3 regions of the Planotetraspora sp. GP83 genome follow, and region 2 is predicted to be linked to each of the others. Evidence: riboswitches for the same ligand, from Rfam matches in the RefSeq annotation. Region 2 holds a riboswitch; each other region holds the start of a gene.

Region 1 (7,175 bases), on a different contig from region 2:
GCCTCCCACCGCCCGGCCGTACTCGACATCTGGCGCTCGCCCGGGCCTCCGAGCTGCTGGAGCACGGTCATCACGCTGGCGCCGTACCCCCTCGCGACCAGCAGCGCCGCGACCCGCCCGGGAGTGGCGGCGTCGGCGCTCAGCACGACGACCCGGCCCCGTACGAAGGGGTGCAGCGACTCCACCGGGCGGCCGACCAGGCTCACGACCGCCGTTTGCTCGACCGGCCAGCCCATCCGGGCGCAGGCCAGCGAGACCGACGAGGGATGCGGCAGCACCCGGACCCGGTCGGCCCCGAGCAACCTCACAAGCGTCGTGCCGACCCCGTAGAACATCGGATCGCCGCTGGCCAGCACGCATACGGCCTGGTGGGCCCGCTCGGCCAGCAGCCCCTCGACGGCCGGCAGCATCGGCGAGGGCCACGTGACGCGTTCCGCGCCGGTGTCCGGCACCAGCGCGAGCTGCCGCGCGCCACCCATGAGGACCTCTGCGGCGCCTATCTCGCGCCGCGCGACCGGAGACAGCCCGGCCCAGCCGTCGGCGCCGATGCCGACGACGGTCACCAGCCCGCTCATGCGCCGCGAGCCGCTCGTGACACCAATCTCCGGGCGAGGTGAGGGCTTCCGGCCCAGTGCAGGTGCACGTAGGACGCGGCCAGTCGCGGCCCGCCGTACCCGTCGGCGCCGTCCCGCCATCGGTAGAGCGGCGGCACGTCACTGGCCGGGCTGACGCGCGTGCGGTGGAACTCGTGGCCGTGGTAGCGCTCCCCCTCCCGGGTCAGCACCGAGTCGCGTACGGCCACGGCCCGCCGATAGCCGAGCGTGAGCGTGCCCGTCATGGTGGCGGTGGCGTCCACGACCCCGCACATGGGACGGCCGTCCAGCTCCCGGCACAGATAGAGCAGCCCGGCGCACTCGGCCACGATGGGCCCGCCGAAGGCGGCGACCTCCCGGCGGAGCGGCTCGTTGGCCGACAGCTCGGCGGCGTACACCTCGGGGAATCCGCCGGGCAGCACGAGGGCTGACGCGCCAGCGGGAAGGGTCTCGTCGCTCAGCGGGTCGAAGACGGCCACCGTGGCCCCGGCCGCCTCGATCAGCTCGGCCTGCTCCGCGTACCCGAACGTGAACGCCTTTCCCCCGGCCACCGCCACGACCACGTCACCGTCACCGTCACGGCCCTCCTCGGGAGGCATACCGGCGAGGACCTGGTGTGGGTTCCACGCGGGGGCGTTGAGGGGGGACGCGCCGCGGGCGAGCCGTACGAGCGCTTCCAGGTCGCAGGTGGCCGTCACCAGCTCGCCCAGCGCCGCCACCGCGCGCACCGCTTCGGCCGTCCGCTCGGCGGGGGGCACGAGGCCGAGATGGCGGGAGGGCGTCGCGGCCACTTCGGTACGGGGGATGGCCCCGAGCACCGCGACCCCCGTCTCGGCGAGCGCGTCGCGGCAGATCTGCTCGTGCCGGGGCGAGCCGATCCGGTTGAGGATCACGCCGCCGATCCGTACCCGGGTGTCGTAGGACGCGAACCCGTGGACCAGCGCGGCCACCGATCGCCCCTGCCCGGACGCGTCGACGACCAGCACCACCGGCGCGTCAAGCACGCGCGCGACATGCGCGGTCGACGCGAAGTCGCCGCCGGACGCGCCGTCCGGCACGGCTCCGGCGTCCGGTACGGCGGCGCCGTCGTACAACCCCATCACGCCCTCGATGACGGCGATCCCGGCCCCGGCGGCGCCATGCAGTCCGGCGGCGCCACGCAGGAGCAGGGGCTCGATCAGCGCCTCACCGACGAGCCAGGGGTCGAGGTTCCGCCCCGGGCGCCCGGCGGCCAGCGCGTGGTAGCCGGGATCGATGTAGTCCGGCCCCACCTTGTGCGGCGAGACCGTGAAGCCCTTGGCCGTCAGGGCCGCCATCAGCCCCGTGGCCACCGTCGTCTTGCCGGATCCCGAGGAGGGCGCCGCGATGACGAGGCGCGGAAGCTCAGCCACTCCCGCCCCTCCCCCGCGATCGGACCGCGCCGATCACCATTCGATGCCCTTCTGGCCCTTCTGGCCCGCGTCCATGGGGTGCCTGACCTTGGTCATCTCCGTGACCAGGTCGGCGGTCTCCAGCAGGCGCGGATGGGCGTCCCTGCCGGTGATCACCACGTGCTGGATGCCGGGACGGCCGGCGAGAGCGGCCACCACGTCCTCCACATCGATCCACCCCCATTTGATGGGGTAGGTGAACTCGTCCAGCACGTACAGCCGGTAGGTCTCGGCCGCGAGGTCGCGCTTGATCTGCTCCCATCCCTCACGGGCGTCGGCGGCGTGGTCCTCCTCGGCGCCGGCCTTCTTGATCCACGACCAGCCCTCGCCCATCTTGTGCCACGCGACCGTGCCTCCCGCGCCCGACTCGCTGAGCACGGCCAGGGCCCGCTCCTCGCCCACTCGCCACTTGGCCGACTTGACGAACTGGAAGACCCCGACCGGCCAGCCCTGGTTCCACGCGCGGAGCGCGAGCCCGAACGCCGCGGTCGACTTCCCCTTGCCCGGGCCGGTGTGGACGAACACCAGCGGCCGGGTGCGCCGCTGCCTGGTCGTGAGGCCGTCGTCCGGCACCGCCGCCGGCTTCCCCTGAGGCATGTCAGGCCGCCTTCCTGCGCTCGTGGACGAGCTCGCGCAGCCCGTCCGCGGCCAGCTCCTCCAGCCGTACGGCTTCGCCGCCCAGCCGTCCCGCCAGCCGTACGGCGAGGCCGAGCCGTACGGGTCCGCTCTCGCAGTCGACCACGACGGAGGTCACGCCGCGCAGCAGCGCGGCGGCGCGGTCCACGTCGGCCGTCGCGCCCGACGTGACGCGTCCGTCGGTGACCACGACGAGCAGCGGCCTGCGTGACGGGTCGCGGAGCCGTTCGACCCGCAGCACCTCGGCGGCCCGGCGCAGGCCCTCGGCGAGCGGCGTGCGCCCGCCCGTGGGCAGGGAACGCAGCCGTGCCGCACCCGCCTCCACCGAGGAGGTCGGGGGAAGCACCAGCTCCGCGGCCGAACCGCGGAACGTCACGAGACCGACCTTGTCACGGCGCTGGTAGGCGTCGAGGAGCAGGCTCAGCACGGCCCCCTTGACGGCCTCCATCCGGCGGCGAGCCGCCATCGACCCGCTCGCGTCCACGGCGAAGAGCACGAGGTTGCCCTCGCGGCCCTCGCGTACGGCCTCGCGCAGGTCGCCGGGCCGCACCACCAGCCCCGGCCCGGTCCTGCCGCGTTCACGCTGGTGTGGGGCCGCCGCGCGAAGGGTCGCCGTGAGATGGGGCGAGGTGAGGCGGCCCACCGGCGTCCGCGACCCCGAGACCCGGCCGTACGGCGTGCGGGCTCGTGACCGCCGTCCGGGGCTGCCCGTGCCGAGCCCCGGGACGGTCAGCGCACGCACCCGGTACGGCTCGCCCGGCCGCGCGGTGGACGTGGCCGCCTGCCCCTTCCCGGCGCCACCGGCTTCGCCATCTCCTGTGCCACTCGTAGTCGTATCCGCCTGGCCGTTCTCCGCGCTGTCCGCCTGGCCGTTCTCCGCGCTGTCCGCCTGGCCGTTCCCGGCGCTGTCGGCCCCGCCGTCGGGGTCGGTGTCCGGGTCGGGGTCCGGCTTGGAGTTGTCGAGAAGCTCGTCGAGCTCTGACTCGTCGAGGCCGGGAGCGTCAAACGGGTCACGGCGGCGCCGGTGCGGCAGGGCCAGGCGGGCCGCGGCCCGCACGTCCTCGGCGGTGACCTCCGTGCCTCCTCGCCAGGCCGCGTGGGCGACGGCGGCATGGGCGGTGATCAGGTCGGCCCGCATGCCGTCCACGCCGAACGCGGCGCAGACGGTGGCGATCTGCCGTAGCGCGGCGTCGGAGAGCGCCACGTCACGAAGGCGGCCCCGCGCCTCGGCTATGCGAGCGGCCAGCGCTTGCTCCTCCGCCGTCCATCGGGCGGCGAAGCCCTCCGGGTCGTCCTCGAAGGACAGCCGCCGCCGCACCACCTCGGCCCGCTCGCCGGGGTCGCGTGACGCGGCCACCTCGACGGTCAGCCCGAAGCGGTCGAGGAGCTGGGGCCGCAGCTCGCCCTCTTCCGGGTTCATCGTACCGACCAACAGGAACCGCGCCGGGTGCCGTACGGACACCGCGTCGCGCTCGACGTAGCAGGTGCCCAGCGCGGCGGCGTCGAGGAGCAGGTCCACCAGGTGGTCGTGCAGCAGGTTGACCTCGTCCACGTACAGCACGCCGCGGTGGGCGGCGGCGAGCAGGCCGGGCTCGAAGGACTTCACGCCCTCGGTGAGCGCGCGTTCGAGGTCGAGCGAGCCGACCAGGCGGTCCTCGGAGGCTCCCACCGGAAGCTCGGCCAGCCTGGCGGGCCGCACCGACGCGTCGGGCCGGGGTCCGTGGGGCCCGTCGGGGCACGCGGGCTCCGGAGCGGCGGGGTCGCAGGAGAACCGGCACCCGGGCACGACGGCGACCGGCGGCAGCAGCGCCGAGAGCGCCCGCACGATGGTCGACTTGGCGGTGCCCTTCTCGCCGCGGATGAGCACCCCGCCGGTACGCGGTGACACGGCATTGAGGATCAGGGCCAGCTTGAGCTGATCGAGCCCCACGATCGCCGTGAACGGATAGTGGCGCGCGTCAGGCATCTCGCCTCGTTCTGTCATGAGTCATCGGTCGCTCCCGCTCACGCGGGGAGTGCGGGAGCGGGGGCGTAGCGGGACGTGAGCACGCGCTCGGCCAGCGGGCCGAAGATCAGCCCGACGCCCGCCCACAGGGTGACCTGCGTGCCGAGCGAGGCGAGCCGGAATCTCCACAACAGAGCGGCCGGGAAGTGGGCCGGCACCTCGTCGATCGCCGGGAGCAGCAGGCACGCCGCGGTCACGGCGACGAGGAACGCCGCCACGGCCAGCAGCGCCGCGTTCCAGCCGCCGTAACGGGGGGCGAGGCGGCGGCGCAGATAGAGCGCCACGGCGGCGAGGGCCACCGAGCCGGCGACGAGCGCGAAGTACACGACGGTCCGCTCCCGGAGACTGTCCGGGTCGCCGACCCCCGGCGGGTTCGCGGGGTACTTCAGGAACGGCACCAGCGCGACGGTGACGAACGCCCCGAGCGCGATCAGGGCCGCGGTGGCCCGCGCGCTAAGCGCGCCCAGGCGCCCGTAGGCGAAGGCGAACACGAGCGCGAAGACGCCGCCGATCGCGACGCCGTAGACGCCGACGGCCGTGGCGAGGCCCACGGTCGACTGGACGGCGCGGCTGAACGGCTCAGGTTCGGCCGCCTCCTCCGCCGCGTGCCCGACGTGGGCGCCTTCAAGGACGATGGCACGCCCGAGCTCCGGCTCGCCGAAGACCCAGGCGAAGACGAGAGCGAGGACAGCGGCGACCAGGCCCGCGAGCATGCCGCGGACCAGCAGATTTCTCACCATTGCGGTGACTCGTCCCCTTGTCAGTGACAGGGGAAGCCGAGCAGGTGACGGCCGTCGTGCACGAACTCGTGCACGCCGTTCCCGGAGATCAGGGCGGTGACGCCCTGCTCCGCGCCGACGAAGTAGAGGAGGACGATGGCCAGGACGCCGGCGAAGACGGCCCAGGGGATCAGCTCGCGGACCGGAATGCTGACCGGAACGGGCTGGGAGTGGGGAACGGCGGCTTGAGCCATGGGAAGAGCCTCCTCGGGATCACGCGTCCCAATTGGGGTGGCGGTGACGATGGAGGGTCTGACTCCCGGTCCCGGAGGACCGGTCACAGTGGCGCGGCCGTACCAGAGTCTCGCTGGCTTCCCCACATCATCATTAATGTCGCTTTACGCTACGACCTGACATACCGCAGCGTCAATTGAGCAAAGGGTCCGAATGACCGTCCGCCTGGTCCTTGTTTGTCACGGTTACACCGAGGCGATGCGCCGAGCGGCGTTCCCCCTCGACGAAGAACTGGACGAGCGGGGGCTGCGGCAGGCCTCCGACGCCGCCCCCCTGTACGCCGGAGTCAAGAGCGCCTCGTGCGGCCCGTCGCGGTGCTGCGGGGAGACCGCCGCCGGGCTGGGGCTGCACGCCGAGGTCGACGAGGGGCTGCGCGACTGCGACTTCGGCCACTGGGCCGGGAGGTCGCTCGCCGAGGTCCAGGCGGCCGATCCGGAGGGCGTCCGGGCCTGGCTGACCGACCCGTCCGCGGCCCCGCACGGGGGCGAGTCAGTGCTCGCCCTCGTCGATCGGGTCGGCGCGTGGCTGGCCTCAGCCGCGAGCGGGGTCGCGGTGACACACCCCGCCGTGATGAGGGCCGCGGTCGTCCACGTGCTCCGCACACCGGCCGAGGCGTTCTGGGCGATCGACGCCGAGCCGCTCTCCCGCCTCTCGCTCACCGGCCACGGGGGTCGCTGGCGACTCCGCCTGGCGGAAGCGCCGGCAGGCCGTCAGGAGCGCCGTTCTCGATGAGCGCGAGCAGCGCGTCCGTGTCGACGTGCCGCTCGATCAGGTCGCCGAGCGCGTCGAGTTGCCGCTCCCTGAGCGCGGCGAAGGACACCCCCGGCGACGGCGCGAAGCCGGTCCTCCCCGCGGCGGACGCGACCTCGGTCAGGAAGGCGCGGCGGAACTCGTCGTTCTCGAGCGCGCCGTGCCAGGTCGTCCCCCACACGGCCCCCGCCCGGCAGCCGTCCAGGAACGGCTCGGCGTCGCCGTCCCTGGACACGATCCCGTGGTGGATCTCGTAGGCCGCGACGCGGCAGCCGTACGCCTCTCCGACCGGCCGGGCGAGCGTCTTGCCCGCCGCGAACTCGACGGTGGCGGGGAGCAGGCCGAGCCCTTCGACCAGTCCCGCGCCCGACTCCACGTCGTCGCGGATCCACCGCGCGAGCATCTGGTAGCCGCCGCAGATCCCGAGAACGGGCCCGCGCCGCTCCGCGATGGCCGACGCGAAGCCGGTACGGCGGAGCCACCCGAGGTCGCTGACCGTGGCCCGCGACCCCGGCAGGATGACCAGGTCGGCCTCGGCGATCTCCGCGACGTCACCGGGCGAGCTGAGGAGCCTGACCACGACGCCCGGCTCCGCCACGAGGGCGTCGATGTCGGTGAAGTTCGAGATCCTGGGATAACGCACCACGGCCACCCGCAGGCTCCGCCCCGGACCGGGCGGCGCCTGCCGGACGCCCTGGTTGTCCAGGGCGAGCGAGTCCTCCAGGTCCATCCAGAGCCCGTCGAGCCA
Region 2 (7,175 bases):
AGGAGCGGACGAAGACGGCACCTACGGACCGTCCCGGCAGGCCGCGCGCCTATACGGGGCTACGGGGCTACGGGGGCGTTCCAGCGGAGCAGGACGGCCTCCTCGTGTTCGTACCCCAGAGCCGAGTAGGTGCCGGTGTCCAGCCGCAGGTACCGCCCGTACGCGGCAGGCAACCCCAGCCATCGGGCGGCCAGCACGCGGAGGAAGTGGCCGTGGGCGACGATCAGCACGTCCCCGCCGGCCGACCGGATGCGCGCGATGACCTTGTCGGCCCGCTCGCCGACGTGCTCGACCGTCTCGCCGGGGTGCGCCTCGTCCCCGGGGACGATCCCGTCCCGCCAGACGTACCAGCCCGGGCGGGTCCCGCGGATCTCGGCGGTGGTCACGCCCTCGTAGCCGCCGTAGTCCCACTCCCACAGGTCGGGGTCCACCTCGTAGGACTCGACCCCCGCGAGCTCCGCCGTACGGCGGGCCCGCTGGGCGGGGCTCACGAGGACCAGGGAGAAGACGCGGTCCTTGACCACGCCGGCCAGTGCGCGCGCCTGCTCCTCTCCTCGCCCGGTCAACGGCAGGTCGGTCCGGCCCGTGTGCCGTCCCGCCCTGCTCCACTCGGTCTCGCCGTGTCTCAGCAGGATGACTTCCATAGGCAAACCATCATGCCGGTACGGCTTCCGCCCGCCGAACCCGCCCGCCGTCCGCCCCGGGGCGGTCCAGTAGGGTCGCGGCGGGAGGGCGCACATGGAACCGGTATCGGTGGGATTGGTCGGCGCGGGCCCGTGGGCGGAGATGGTGCACGCACCGGCTCTCGCCGCCGGGCCGCACACGAGGCTCGCCGGGGTGTGGGCTCGCAGGCCGGAGGCGGCCGACGAGCTCGCGGGCAGGCACCGCGCCCCCTCGTTCGAGCGGCTGGAGGACCTGTTCGAGGTCTCGGAGGCGATCGCGTTCTCCGTGCCGCCCGCGGTACAGGCCGAGATCGGCGTCCTCGCCGCGAAGGCGGGGAAGGCGCTGCTCCTGGAGAAGCCCCTCGCGGCCGACCTCGACGGCGCGCGGCGGCTGGCCGACGCCATCGGCGAGGCCGGGGTGGCCTCCCAGATGGTCTTCACCTTCCGCTACTCGCCGGCGACCACGGCGTTCCTCGACCGGGCCCGCGAGCTGGGACCGTTCGGCGGTTACGCGGCCAACATCTCGGGCGCCCTGCAGGGCGGGCCGTTCGCGACCCCGTGGCGCCTGGAGCGCGGCGCCGTGCTCGACGTCGGACCGCACATGATCGACCTGCTGGACGCCGCCCTCGGCCCGGTGGTCTCCGTCAGGGCCCACGGCGACCCCCTCGGCTGGGTCGGGCTGATGCTGGAGCACGCGAACGGCGCGGTCAGCGAGGCGTCGCTCTGCATGGCGGCGCAGGGCGAGCTGCCGCCCGCCCGCGTGGAGGTCTACGGGCGGGAGGGCAGCGCCCTGCTCCTCGGCTCGGAGCTCGGCGACGACGTCTTCGCGACGGTGGCCCGCGAGTTCGCCGACACCGTCCGCCGGGGCGGTGGGCACCCCCTGGACGCGCGCCACGGCCTGCGGCTTCAGGAGATCATCGCCGACGCGGAGCGCCAGCTCGGCTGAGCGGCCGCCGCGAGGCGCAGGCCCGCGACCAGCGCCAGTGAGGCGGCCACCGGCGCCACGCCGGGCACGAAGCCGGTAACCATGAGGGCGGTCAGCGCGCCGCCGATCAGAACGGCCGCCGCGACGACCCGACCGGCCGACGCGGCGCCGGTCGGCTCCTCGAAGCGCCCGAACAGGCCCACGAGCGCCAGCAGGACGGTCACGAGAGCCGCCAGCCACAGCGGCACCTGGCCCCACCAGGTGAACGATCCGGCTTCCGGCGTCTCCAGCCCGAACCCGAACATCGCGATCCCGGCCACGGTGACCAGGGCGGTCATGTGCCAGAGGTAGATCGTCATCATCCGCGGCGCGAGGACGGCCAGCAGGGCGTTCATCTTGGGGCGCCGGGCGAGCGTGTTGAGGGCGGGCCGCAGCAGCATCGCCAGGCCGAGCTGCCCGGCGAACAGCGCGAGCATGCAGGCGCTCGGCGGGGCCATGTTCGAGATCATGCCCGGCATGCCGATCATGCTGGCGGGGTACGGCCCGGCGGCCACCAGACCGGCGACCATGCCGAACCCGGCCACCGCGAGTCCCGCGGCGCGGGGCCCGGCCAGCCACGCCAGCCTGCCCTCGGCGTACAGGAACCCGACCTGGTGCACGGCCAGCCAGACGAAGACCACGTTGAGATAGCCGGCCCCCTCCAGGCCGGAGAACCGGATCACGTCCATGAGCACCGCCCCCGCGGCCAGCGCGGGCAGGGCGCGCGACGCCCGCACACGGGCCATGTACGGCGTGGCCAGCACGGCGACCAGGTAGACGGCGAGGAACCAGAGCAGCTGGCCGACCGTGCGCGCCGCCACCTCGACCGGCTGGGACGGCATGCCGAGCGCGTCGAGGACGTAGGGAAGCGGCAGCCAGACGAAGACCAGGGGAAGCACCGGCCAGGCCAGCCTGCGGAGCCGCCTGGCCGTCCACAGGCCCGCGGAGCCGGATGAGGGCGAGCCGGATGAGGCCGACCGCCAGCTGATCGCGTTGGCCGCGCCGCCCGCGAAGAACACGAGGGGCATGACCTGGGTCAGCCAGGTGACGAGGGGGACGCCCGCCAGCGCGTTGCCCGTGGTGAGCCTGCCGTCCGCGTAGATCAGGACCGGCATGGTCCAGTGCTGGAGGACCACGAGCACCATGCCGAAGACGCGCAGCAGGTCGATGAACCGGTCCCGCGGCGCCGGTGAGGCGGCCGGCCGTACGGGTGCCGGGGGAAGCGTGGTCAGGGACATGGGAGCCGCCTTAGCCGGGGGATCGGACCCCTTAAAGGTTTCGCGAACCCCCTGGTCAGCGCAGCGACGGAGGCACTACTCGTGGTCGCGCCCAGAGGCGACCCCGCAGGTGGGGCAGGCCCTACCATCGGCGGGAGAGACCGGGGCCGCTGGACCGTTCAGGCGGACCGTGCGGGCCCGCGAACTGGACGGTGGGACGGGAGTTGGTACCGTTCTGTGCAACGCGCGTGCTGTAGCGAAGTCCGGTGTGAGCCCGGCGCTGTCCCGCAACTGTGTTTCCCCGCCCCCGGGGATGAGCCAGGTCGCCTGCATCCCGCGCCGACGCCATCAACCCTCGAGGAAAAGGGTGATCCGTCGCTATCAGCGGGTCTCTCGATTTCCCGGCTCCCCCTGGAGGATTCCGTGAGTCCCGTACGCACGGCCGTCGCCCGCGTGCTGCCCGGTGTGGCCGGCGTGCGCGTGCTCTGTGTGGTCGGCTTGCTCTGTGTGCTCGGACTGGCCGGATGCGGCCAGGCGGGCGACACGGGCGCCGCCGCTCCCACCGCCGGCAACGCCAACTCGCCAAGCACCACGACGACGGCTCAGGGGGCGTTCCCCGTCACCGTCCAGGCCGGGAACGGCTCCGTGACCATCGCCAAGAGGCCCGAGCACATCGTCTCGCTCTCCCCGACGGCCACCGAGACGCTGTTCGCCATCGGGGCGGGCGCCCAGGTGGCCGCGGTGGACGACCAGTCGACCTACCCGCCAGAGGCCCCCAAGACCTCGCTGTCGGGGTTCAAGCCGAACGTCGAGGCGATCGTCGCGGCCAAGCCCGACCTCGTCGTGCTGGCCAACGACCTGGAAGGCGTCGTCGCCGGGCTCGGCAAGGTCGGCGTGCCGGTGATCCTGGAGCCCGCGGCGACCAAGCTGGACGAGGCCTACGACCAGATCGCCGACCTCGGCGCGGCCACCGGCAACGCCATGAAGGCGGCGGAGGTGGTGGACGGGATGAAGACCCGGCTCGACCAGCTCGCCGCCGCCGCGCCGAAGGGCAAGCGGCTGACGTACTACCACGAGCTGGACACCACGCCCTACGCCGCGACGTCGAGCACGTTCATCGGCCAGATCTACGCGCTGTTCGGGCTCACGAACATCGCGGACAAGGCCCCCGACGCGGCGGGCGGCTATCCGAAGCTGTCGGCCGAGTTCGTGGCCAAGGCCGACCCCGACCTGATCTTCCTCGCGGACACCAAGTGCTGCGGGCAGAACGCCGCCGCCCTCGCCGAGCGTCCCGGCTGGTCCGGGCTGTCCGCGATCAAGGAAGGCCACGTCGTCGTGCTCGACGACGACATCGCCTCCCGCTGGGGGCCCCGCGTCGCCGACCTGGCCACGGCCGTGAGCGCCGCCGTCCAGAAGGCCGCGAGCTGAGGCGCGCCCGTCTTCCGGGGGCACGGCGTCCAGAACGGCTTCCGGAACGCCTTACTGGAGAGGCGGCTTCCGGGGGAGGACGGCCGCCGGGCGGACCGGTGACGTCGGCGGGGTTGCGCCTCGGGCCGCTCATCGTCGCCCTGGTCGTGCTGGCGCTCAGCCTCGCCCTGGGCGTGCTCGTCGGCGCGGCCGGGATCTCGCCCAGGGGCATCGCGCTCGCGCTGCTCGACCGGCTGCCGTTCGTCTCGGTGGACTCGGGCCTGTCGCCGGTCGAGCAGAATCTGCTGTTCCAGCTCAGGGTGCCCCGGGTGCTGCTCGCTGCCGTGGTGGGCGGGCTGCTCGCGATCGCCGGGGCGGGGTACCAGGGGGTGTTCCGCAACCCGATGGCCGACCCGTACCTGCTGGGAGCCGCCGCCGGGGCGGGCCTCACCGTGACGATGATCGTCGTGTTCCTCGGCGGCGACGCCCGGCTCGTGCCGGTGGCCGCCTTCGCGGGAGCGGTCGGCGGCGTCTTCCTGGCGTACGCGCTGGGCAACACCGCGGGCCGCGGCGGCGGCACGGCCACCCTCGTCCTCGCCGGGGTGGCCGTCACGTCGTTCCTCACCGCCCTGCAGACGTTCGTGCAGCAGCTCAAGGTGGACGAGCTCCAGCGGATCTACTCGTGGATCCTCGGAGACGTGGGCGGCGGCTGGGAGCAGGTCTGGCTGATCGCCCCGTATGCCGTCGTCTCCTCGGCCGTGATGCTCCTGCACGGACGGCTGCTCGACGTGCTTTCGGTCGGCGACGAGGAGGCGATGAGCCTGGGCCTGCGCGCCGCCCGTGCCCGGTTCGTCGTGCTCCTCGCCGCGTCGCTGGCCACCGCGTCGGCGGTCGCCGTGAGCGGGCTCATCGCGTTCGTCGGCATCGTGGTCCCTCACGTGGTCCGGCGGCTGGCGGGCTGGTCCTACCGCGTCGTGCTGCCGCTGTCGTTCGTCGGCGGCGCGGCGTTCCTGGAGCTGGCCGACCTCGTCGCCCGCACCGTGCTCGCCCCCGCCGAGCTGCCGATCGGCGTGGTCACCGCCTTCGTCGGCGCGCCCTTCTTCGTGGTCGTCCTGCGCCTGACCAAGCGGGTGGACACGTGAATCCCAAGTGCCCGGTCGAGGTGCGGGCGCTCGGGGTGACGCTCGGCGGGCGGGAGGTGCTCGCCGACGTCGCGCTGTCGGCCGGCGCCGGAGAGTGGCTGGCGATCATCGGGCCGAACGGCGCGGGCAAGTCCACCCTGCTCAAGGCCATGCTGGGCCTGGTGCCCCACCAGGGGGAGGTACTCATCGGCGGCGCCCCCGTGCGCGACCGCGCGCCGCGCCGGCGGGCCCGCCTCGTCGCCTACGCGCCGCAGAATCCCTCCCTGCCGGCCGACATGACCGTGTACGACTACGCACTCCTGGGGCGCACGCCGTACATCGCCTATTTCGGACGGGAGAGCGCGCGGGACCGCGAGGTGACGGGGTCGGTGCTGGAACGGCTCGACCTGACGGAGCTGGCGTCCAGGCCGCTCGGCCAGCTGTCGGGCGGCGAGCGCCAGCGGGTCGTGCTCGCGCGCGCCCTGGCTCAGGAGGCCCCCGTGCTGCTGCTCGACGAGCCGACGACCGCGCTCGACCTCGGCCACCAGCAGCAGGTGCTGGAGCTGGTCGACCGCCTGCGCCTGGCGGACGGGCTGACGGTGGTGACGACGCTGCACGACCTGATCCTCGCCGGGCAGTACGCCGACTCGCTGGTCCTGCTGTCCTCGGGAAGGGCGGTCGCGTCCGGTCCGCCGAAGCAGGTGCTGACCGAGGCGCTCCTCGTCCGGCACTTCGGGGCCCAGGTCAGGGTCGAGCCGGGCCCGGACGGCAGGCCGCTCGTGCACCTGATCCGGCCGGGTGACCGGTGAGCGCGCAGGCGGGCGGCCCGCTGTCGCTGAGCCACCGGTTCGAGGACGGCGCGCGGCTGGGGTCGCTGCTCTGGGAGTTCGGGCCAGGCTGGCGGATGATCTCCTCGGCGATGCTCGGCGGCGGCGTCGGCCGCCGGGAGTGGGTGCTGAACGCCCAAGTGACCAGTGACTACTCCCGCATGGACCCGGTGGACCACCTGCTCGCGATGGGCCCCGAGGGGCCGGGCGTCGGGATGCTGACGGCCGCGATGGTGGAGCGTTACACCCGTGCGGCCGACGGGGAAGTGGAGGCCGTGGCGACGGTCGGCCTGCGGGTCCCCACGTGGGCCGCCTCCCCGGAGGGCAGGCCCGATCCCGAGCTGCGCGGCGGGGCTCCCGGGCCGTTCGCGGCCCGTCCCGGGACGATCAACATCATCGTGGCCGTCCCCGTGGCGTTCTCCGACGCGGCGCTCGTCAACGCGGTCATGACCGTGACCGAGGCCAAGACCCAAGCGCTCACCGAAGCGGGGTTCTTCTGCACCGGCACCGCGTCGGACGCCGTGTGCGTGGCCGTACGCGACGACGGCCCGGAGGAGCTGTTCGGTGGCCCGCGCTCCGAGTGGGGAGCGCGGATCGCGCGGGCCGTCCACCGGGCCGTCCTCGACGGGGCCGAAGGCTGGCGGCGGTACGCCTCCTCGGCGGACGGTCACTGATTTCAGCCCGGGATGCGGATCGGGCTGATCAGAACATCCCGCCGCCGGCGCCGATGCATTGTCCGGTGATCCACCGTGCCTCGTCGGACGCCAGGAACGCCACGACGTTGGAAATGTCCTCCGGCTCGCCGACACGGCCGAGCGGAGTGGCATCGACCTCGCGGGCGATCAGCTCGGCAGGAACGCCGGCGAGAGCGGGCGTGTTGACCGCGCCAGGCAGCACGCTGTTCACCCTGATGTCGCGCGGGGCCAGTTCACGCGCCGCGACCCGGACGAGGTGATCGGCCGCCGCCTTGCTGGCCG
Region 3 (7,175 bases), on a different contig from region 2:
GGCGCGGACTTCCGAGCGGATGCGCGGGCGCCGGAAGGCGTGCAACAGGGCGAAGGTCTGCTCGGCAGCGTGGCGCTGTTTGCCCAGGCCGGAGCCATGTTCGGTGCCGCGGCGGACGATCAGCGGCCGGGGGCGGACGATGGCTCCGCGCTCCGCGTGTCCTCCACGCGGAGCCGGGGGATGGTCTCCGGGTACTTCTCGCGGATGAACGTGACGAGGTGCTCGCGGATGTCGCACCGCAGGTCCCAGGCGCTCGGCGAGTCCGCGGCACTCATCAGCGCGCGCAGCTCGACGAGCCCGGCCGGTGTGATGTCGGTGACCTGGAGGGTCCAGTCCTTCTGGTCCCAGAGCGGATTGGCCCGCAGAGCATGGTAGAGCTCCGTGCGCAGTTCCTCGACCGGAACGGACCAGTCCACTCGGAGGTAGACGCTGCCGAGGATCCGGGTCTCGTGCCGTGTCCAGTTCTCGAACGGGTTGGTGGTGAAGTAGGACACCGGGAGGATGAGCCGCCGCTCGTCCCACAGGCGGAGGGCCACGTAGGTGAGGGTCAGCTCCTCGATGCGGCCCCATTCGTCCTCGACGACGACCACGTCGTCGAGGCGGATGGCGTCGCTGAAGGCCAACTGCAGCCCGGCCAGCATGTTGCCCAGCGTGGACTGGGCCGCGACACCGGCCACCACTCCCGCGATCCCGGCGGACGCCAGGAGCCCCGCCCCGAGGGCCCGCACCTCAGGGAAGGTGAACAGCATGGCGCCCAGCGCGACGATCACCACAACGGCCGCCGACACCCGGCGGACCAGGGTGATCTGGGTGCGGATCCGGCGGGCCCGGCGGTTGCGCTCGCCCTGGACGTGCAGCAGGCGGTCCAGGACGACGTCGGTGACGGCGTAGGCCGCCTGGATGACGAGCCACGTCACGCAGGTGATCAGCAGCAGCGTGAACAGGTGCTGGAGAAGGCCGTGGGCCGCGGGAAGGGACATGTCGGGCGTGTAGACGGCGTTGGCGGTCACCAGCACGGCCGTGGCGAACCCCGGCCAGGTGCACCGGCGCACGACCGGGCCGGCGAGCGCCCATCGCTCCCCGATGAGTCGCGATTTCAGCGCTCGCCTGATCAGCTCCACCACGATGATCGCGGCGACGACGGCGATCGCCATGACTCCCCAATTCCATAGGGTTCCCGAATTCCACAGGGCTTCCGAATTCCACGCGGCCGACAGGACGGCGCCCCCCTTCGTCGTCATGGTGTTCCCTTTGCCCTCTTGAGGCGCTTTAGAACGACTCGTCGAAGCTGACGTCCCCCTCGACGGCCACCTGGTAGGCGGAGACCCTGCGCTCGAAGAAGTTCGCGAGCTCCTGGACGTCCTGGAGCTCCATGAAGGCGAACGGGTTGGCCGTGCCGTACCGGATGGGCAGGCCGAGCCGGGCGAGCCGCTGGTCGGCGACGTATTCGAGATACTGCCGCATCTGCTCCGCGCTCATGCCGTGCAGCCCGTCGCCGCAGAGGTCGCGGGCGAAGGCCAGCTCGGCGGCGACCGCCTCCTCGATCATCAGGGTGACCTGCTTGCCGAGGTCGTCGTCGAAGAGGCCGGGCTCCTCGCGCCGCACGGTGTCCACGACGTCGAAGGCGAACTCCATGTGCATGGACTCGTCGCGGAACACCCAGTTGGTCCCCGTGGCCAGGCCCCCGAGGAGGCCGCGGGAGCGGAGCCAGTAGACGTAGGCGAAGGCGCCGTAGAAGAACAGGCCCTCGATGCAGGCGGCGAAGCAGATCAGGTTGAGCAGGAACCGCCGCCGGTCGTCCCTGGTCTCCAGGCGGTCGAGCCCGTTGATCGAGTCGATCCACCGGAAGCAGAACTCGGCTTTGTCCCGGATCGAGGGGATGTGCTCCACGGCGGCGAACGCCTTGGCCCGCTCGTCGTGGTCGGGCAGGTAGGTGTCGAGGAGGGTCAGGTAGAACTGGACGTGGACCGCCTCCTCGAACAGCTGCCTGCTGAGGTAGAGCCGCGCCTCGGGGGCGTTGACGTGCTGGTAGAGGTTCAGCACGAGGTTGTTGGCCACGATCGAGTCACCGGTGGCGAAGAACGCCACGAGCCGGTTGATCAGATGCCGTTCGCCGTCGTCGAGCCTCGCCAGATCGGCCAGGTCGGAGTGGAGGTCCACCTCCTCCACGGTCCACGTGTTCCGGATCGCCGCGCGGAACCGCTCGTAGAACCCCGGATACCGCATGGGCCGCAGGGTCAGGTCCATCCCCGGATCGAGCAACATCATCTTTGTCACCTTCCTCTGGTGGTGATCATGCACAGGTTCCCGCGCATCCGGCATGACCTGCGCCAACCTCAATCGTGATCATGCAGAGGGTCCCGACCATGCAGGTCTACCGGCGCACGTGCCGTACGCGATCATGCACTGCCGGGCAGCTGCATGATCACGAATGGCGCACCCCCTGGGCACCCGGCGTTCACGGGAAGGCGTGCATGATCACGCGCACGGTCGGCGCAGGTCAGCCGGCCTTCGCGGGAATGTCTGCATGATCACGCGGAGTTATTGGCACGCTTCGCAGGTCTCGGGGCTTTCGAGGGAGCAGGCGATCGCCTCGGCGTCCACCGCCGGGGCGGACACCGTCGTCTGGGCGATCCGCGTCGCGGGGCGCGAACGCAGGTAATAGGTCGTCTTCAGGCCCGACCGCCACGCGTAGGCGTACATCGACGAGAGCTTGCCGATCGTCGGGGTGGCCATGAAGAGGTTCAGCGACTGCGCCTGGTCGATGTACGGCTGCCGCGCCGCGGCCAGGTCAATGAGCGCCTTCTGCGGCAGCTCCCAGGCGGTCCGGTAGAGCGCCCGGAGCTCCTGCGGGATGCCGGGGATGTCCTGCACGGAGCCGTCCGCCCGCTTGATGGCGTCGCGCATGGCCTGGGTCCACAGCCCCCGGGCCTGGAGGTCACGCACGAGATAGCGGTTGACCTGGAGGAACTCTCCGGAGAGAGTCTCCCGCTTGAAGACGTTCGACACCTGCGGCTCGATGCACTCGTAGCAGCCGGCGATGGACGCGATCGTGGCCGTGGGCGCGATAGCGATCATCAGCGAGTTCCGCAGGCCGGTCTCGGCGATCCTGGCCCGGAGCGCGGCCCACTCGCCGGGATGCAACGGCGAGCACGGGTAGTGGTCCAGGTGGAGCACGCCGTCCGAGGCCCTGGTCTCCTCGTACGACGGATGGCGCCCCCGCTCCGCCGCCAGATCGGCCGACGTGCCGTACGCCGCGAGCGCGATCTCCTCGGCGATCCTCGTCGACAGCGCCAGCGCCTCCGGCGAGTCGAACGGCAGGCGCAGCGCGAAGAACACGTCCGCCAGGCCCATCACGCCGAGCCCGACGGGGCGCCACCTCCGGTTGGCGGCCTCGGCCTCCGGCGTGGGATAGAAGCCGAGGTCGATCGTCCGGTCAAGGAACCGTACGGCGGTGCGCACGGTGGCGCGGAGCCGCGTCCAATCGAGATCCCCCGCGTCGAGGTGAGCGGCGAGGTTGACCGAGCCGAGGTTGCAGACGGCGGTCTCGGCGTCGCTCGTCACCTCGAGGATCTCGGTGCAGAGGTTGGACAGGTGGATGACGTTGCGCGGCAGCGCGGTCTGGTTCGAGGTGCGGTTGGCGGCGTCCTTGAACGTCATCCAGCCGTTGCCGGTCTGGGCGAGCGTCCGCATCATCCGGGCGTACAGCGCCCGCGCGGAGACCTGCCGCACGAACCGCCCGGAGTCCTCCAGCTCGCGATATTTCCGGTCGAAGTCGGCGCCCCACAGGTCGGTCAGCTCGGGCGTCTCCTTGGGGTCGAACAATGACCACACCCCGTCGGCCTCGACCCGGCGCATGAACTCGTCCGGCACCCAGTTGGCGAGGTTGAGGTTGTGCGTGCGCCGGGCGTCCTCGCCCGTGTTGTCCCGCAGCTCCAGGAACTCCTCGATGTCCGCGTGCCAGGTCTCCAGGTAGACGCAGGCCGCGCCCTTGCGGCGGCCGCCCTGGTTCACCGCCGCCACCGAGGCGTCCAGGGTCCGCAGCCACGGCACGATGCCGTTGGAGAGCCCGTTCGTGCCCCGGATGAGGGAGCCCCGCGACCGGACCCGGGTCCACGAGACGCCGATCCCGCCCGCGTACTTCGACAGCCGCGCCACCTGGGCGTACCGCTCGTAGATGCCCTCCAGCTCGTCGCGCGGCGAGTCGAGCAGGAAGCACGACGAGAGCTGCTGCCTGCGCGCGCCCGAGTTGAACAGCGTGGGCGAGCTGGGCAGGTACGTCAGCGTGGACATCAGGCGGTAGAGCTCCGCCGCCTCCGCGACCGCCGCCTCACCCACCGACGCCTCAGCCACCGACGCCTCACCCACCGAGGACGACAGCCCGCAGGCCACCCGCAGGAAGAAGTGCTGGGGCCGCTCCAGCACGCCGCGCGTGATCGGGTGCCGCAGCAGGTAGCGGTCGTAGACCGTCCGCAGGCCGAAGTACTCGAACCGGCCGTCCGCCTCCGGATCGATCAGCGCGTCGAGCTCCGCCGCGTTGGCCGCCACGAATCCGGCGATCCCGTCGTGCAGGAGCCCCGCCTCGTGCGTCGCGGCGACCGACTCCGAGAAGCTCCGCACCCCGTGCGCGGCCACGTCGTCCGCGATCAGGCTCCCCAGCAGCCGCGCCGCGACCTTGGAGTTCTCCGGGTCGGTGACGACCCCGGCCGCCGCCTCCTCGATCGCCAGCCACCGGCTCTGCCGCGGATCCGCGATCGTCGTCTGTGTCACGTGCTCTCCCTCGCGAACTCAAGAGCATCGCGAGACGGGCACACCTCGGCACGCGCACGGCGGCGCCGTGCCGTACCGCGGCGGACCCTCCCGCGAGGCCCGGCGGAGTGCGCGCGAGGTCCGCGCGCACGTCACCGGCAGGTCTTCGGACTCGCGGGCATCCGGTACGGCTCTCGCCCGCCGGTCCTAATGGCCGTCGCTTCCCAGGCGCGTCTCATCGCGCCCAGTGCTCAGTTGACGGCGGTCGTTCCCGCTCACCGCTGCGGGGCAGTCCCGGACTCCCACCGGGTTCCCTCTTGCCTCACCCTGGGGTGAACCAGCAACGTGTGGATCCTACATCTAGTGCCATGCGACGCAACAACCCCTACAGGTTGTGTCCGTCACAGCAGCCCCAGATCGCCGAGGACCCGCTTGGTACGGCCGGCCTCGCTGGTGAGCCACTGCCGGAAGTCGTCCCCGGCGAGGCACATCGGCGTCCAGCCGTTACGGGCGCACGCCCGCCGCCAGGAGGGCGAGCCGTCCACGGCCCGGCAGAGATCGAGCAGCGCGTCGCGCTCCCGGTCTCCCAGCGTGCCGGGGCCGAGCAGGCCGAACCAGTCGGCGTAGATGAGGCGCACCCCGGACTCGACCAGGGTCGGCGCGTCCACCCCCGCCAGGCGCTCCGGCGAGGAGACGGCCAGCGGCCGGAGCCGTCCGGCCGCGATGTGCCGGGCGACGTCCCCGTGGCCGCCGAACCCGATCGTCGCCCGGCCGTCCAGCATCGCGGCGACCGCCTGAGAGCAGTCTCCGAAGGAGGTGTAGTGAAGCAGCCGCAGGTCCACGCCGAGCCCCTGGGCGGTCAGACCGTAGAGCAGGTGGTCGGCCCCGCCCGGGGCCCCGCCCGCGACCTTGGCCCCGGACGGGTCGCGGAGCAGGGCGGCGGCGAAGTCGTCGAACGTCCGGAATCGGGAGTCCGGGGAGGTGACGAGCACCTCCCACTGACCGGCCAGCCGGGCGAGGGGCGAGGCGCCGACGGCGAAGGGCCGGGCGCGGTCCATCGCCGCGACGGCGATGAGGGCGGGATCCGCGACCATCAGGTCGCCTCGGCGTCCCGCCGCGACGAACCGCGCGACGGACGGCGTCCCACTCCCGCCGTCCCCCTGCCGGCTCCTGATGTTCACGCTGCGCGCCCACTTGCGGCCCTCGATGAGCGCCTTCAGCTCGCGGGCGAAGCCGTCGCACAGGTTCCCGGCGGACCCCGGGACGACGAGGGAGATGTCGCCCTGCGACGGCGGGCCGTCCGTCCCGCACCCGGCCGCGAGGGCCGCCACGCCCGCCCCCAGCACGAGAACCGCCCGGCGTCGCACGTCGGCACCTCCCCAGAAGCTCCCGATACGGACAGAGTACGGCTAATTACGCCATGTGACCATATTTCCGGCTTTGGGATTCGAACCCCCGATCAGGACTCGATCAGCACCGGCTCCTCGGTGATGCGGATCATGTCTCCGGGCTTGGTGAGCGTGCCGTCGAGGTGGCGGACGCTCGTCGCGCCGGGCGGCGGGACGGTGTCGGCCATGCCCGCGTCGGTCCACCTGATGACGGCGGGACGCGTTCCCCGGGCTCCCGCGATGGTGAACTCGCACTGCCAGACGTTCTCGGGCAGCGCGATGGGCAGGCCTCGCCCGCAGGCGCGGAGCCGGGCCCCCGACAGCCAGCGCTGCAGTTGCTCGACGGCCAGGGCGGCACGGGTGGGGGCGCCGCCCTCGGCCTGCAGCACGATGGGGATCTTCGTCCCGCCCCAGTTGTAGAAGTACATCCGGCGGAGGTTGTAGTTCGCGCCGTAGAGCCCGACGAGGTAGAACCGGGCGGCGTGGTCGACCGCCGCCTGGCTGTCGAGCGATCCCTGGAGCGGGATCTCGTACGTCGTGCCGGTGTTCCAGAGGGGCCGGTGCACACCGGCCTCGTGCATGGCCCGATCCACGAACCGGACGATCTCCAGCATCGTCTCGGGGGGATCCGCCGGGTGCCGCTGGAACAGCTTGATGCCCGCGGCGTCGCAGTACCGGTAGCCGCCGAGCATCGCGAAGCTCCGCAGCGCCTCGCGCGCCTTCGCCTCCCACAAGCGGCCCATCCCCGGGCACACGATGACCGCCCGCGGGTCGGCCTCCCTGATGATGCCGGCGGCCCGGCGGGTCATCTCCACGAGACTCCGCGGCGAGCCGTTGTAGAACCTGGGATCGTTGGCCAGCACCCACAGCTCGTAGGCCTCGATCCTCCCGCGGTACCGGGTCGCCACCGCCCGTACGAACGCGTCCCAGTCGGCCAGGTCGTCCGGACCGGCGGCGCGGGAGCCGTCGCTGTAGGGACCGAGCGGAGCGCCCGGAGCGGCCCACGCGGGAGCGGCGCCGAACACGTACAGCGGGGGC

The links. Region 2 has a riboswitch for cobalamin ahead of ABH927_RS25820 (ABC transporter substrate-binding protein). Riboswitches for the same ligand answer to the same signal wherever they lie in the genome.
Region 1: another riboswitch for cobalamin. It lies ahead of ABH927_RS25290 (CbtB domain-containing protein); the one in region 2 lies ahead of ABH927_RS25820 (ABC transporter substrate-binding protein).
Region 3: another riboswitch for cobalamin. It lies ahead of ABH927_RS08790 (ribonucleoside-diphosphate reductase subunit alpha); the one in region 2 lies ahead of ABH927_RS25820 (ABC transporter substrate-binding protein).

What each region holds. Positions count from the first base shown of each region.
Region 1 covers NZ_JBGCBZ010000019.1:165,505-172,679, reverse strand. The annotation lists gene cbiE (precorrin-6y C5,15-methyltransferase (decarboxylating) subunit CbiE) at 1-575, opposite strand, end outside; gene ABH927_RS25310 (cobyrinate a,c-diamide synthase) at 572-1,984, opposite strand; gene cobO (cob(I)yrinic acid a,c-diamide adenosyltransferase) at 2,018-2,620, opposite strand; gene ABH927_RS25300 (putative cobaltochelatase) at 2,622-4,625, opposite strand; gene ABH927_RS25295 (CbtA family protein) at 4,664-5,404, opposite strand; gene ABH927_RS25290 (CbtB domain-containing protein) at 5,425-5,637, opposite strand; cobalamin riboswitch at 5,671-5,813, opposite strand; gene ABH927_RS25285 (histidine phosphatase family protein) at 5,831-6,409, shown strand; gene ABH927_RS25280 (cobyric acid synthase) at 6,333-7,175, opposite strand, start outside.
Region 2 covers NZ_JBGCBZ010000020.1:102,047-109,221, reverse strand. The annotation lists gene ABH927_RS25840 (hypothetical protein) at 1-1, shown strand, start outside; gene ABH927_RS25835 (histidine phosphatase family protein) at 60-644, opposite strand; gene ABH927_RS25830 (Gfo/Idh/MocA family protein) at 739-1,608, shown strand; gene ABH927_RS25825 (acyltransferase family protein) at 1,569-2,864, opposite strand; cobalamin riboswitch at 3,064-3,193, shown strand; gene ABH927_RS25820 (ABC transporter substrate-binding protein) at 3,267-4,271, shown strand; gene ABH927_RS25815 (FecCD family ABC transporter permease) at 4,370-5,392, shown strand; gene ABH927_RS25810 (ABC transporter ATP-binding protein) at 5,389-6,180, shown strand; gene ABH927_RS25805 (adenosylcobinamide amidohydrolase) at 6,177-6,872, shown strand; gene ABH927_RS25800 (SDR family NAD(P)-dependent oxidoreductase) at 6,901-7,175, opposite strand, start outside.
Region 3 covers NZ_JBGCBZ010000005.1:26,568-33,742, forward strand. The annotation lists partial or broken gene ABH927_RS08775 (IS5/IS1182 family transposase) at 1-129, opposite strand, end outside; gene ABH927_RS08780 (mechanosensitive ion channel family protein) at 120-1,241, opposite strand; gene ABH927_RS08785 (ribonucleotide-diphosphate reductase subunit beta) at 1,270-2,268, opposite strand; gene ABH927_RS08790 (ribonucleoside-diphosphate reductase subunit alpha) at 2,542-4,770, opposite strand; cobalamin riboswitch at 4,889-5,106, opposite strand; gene ABH927_RS08795 (Bug family tripartite tricarboxylate transporter substrate binding protein) at 5,151-6,116, opposite strand; gene ABH927_RS08800 (helix-turn-helix domain-containing protein) at 6,209-7,175, opposite strand, start outside.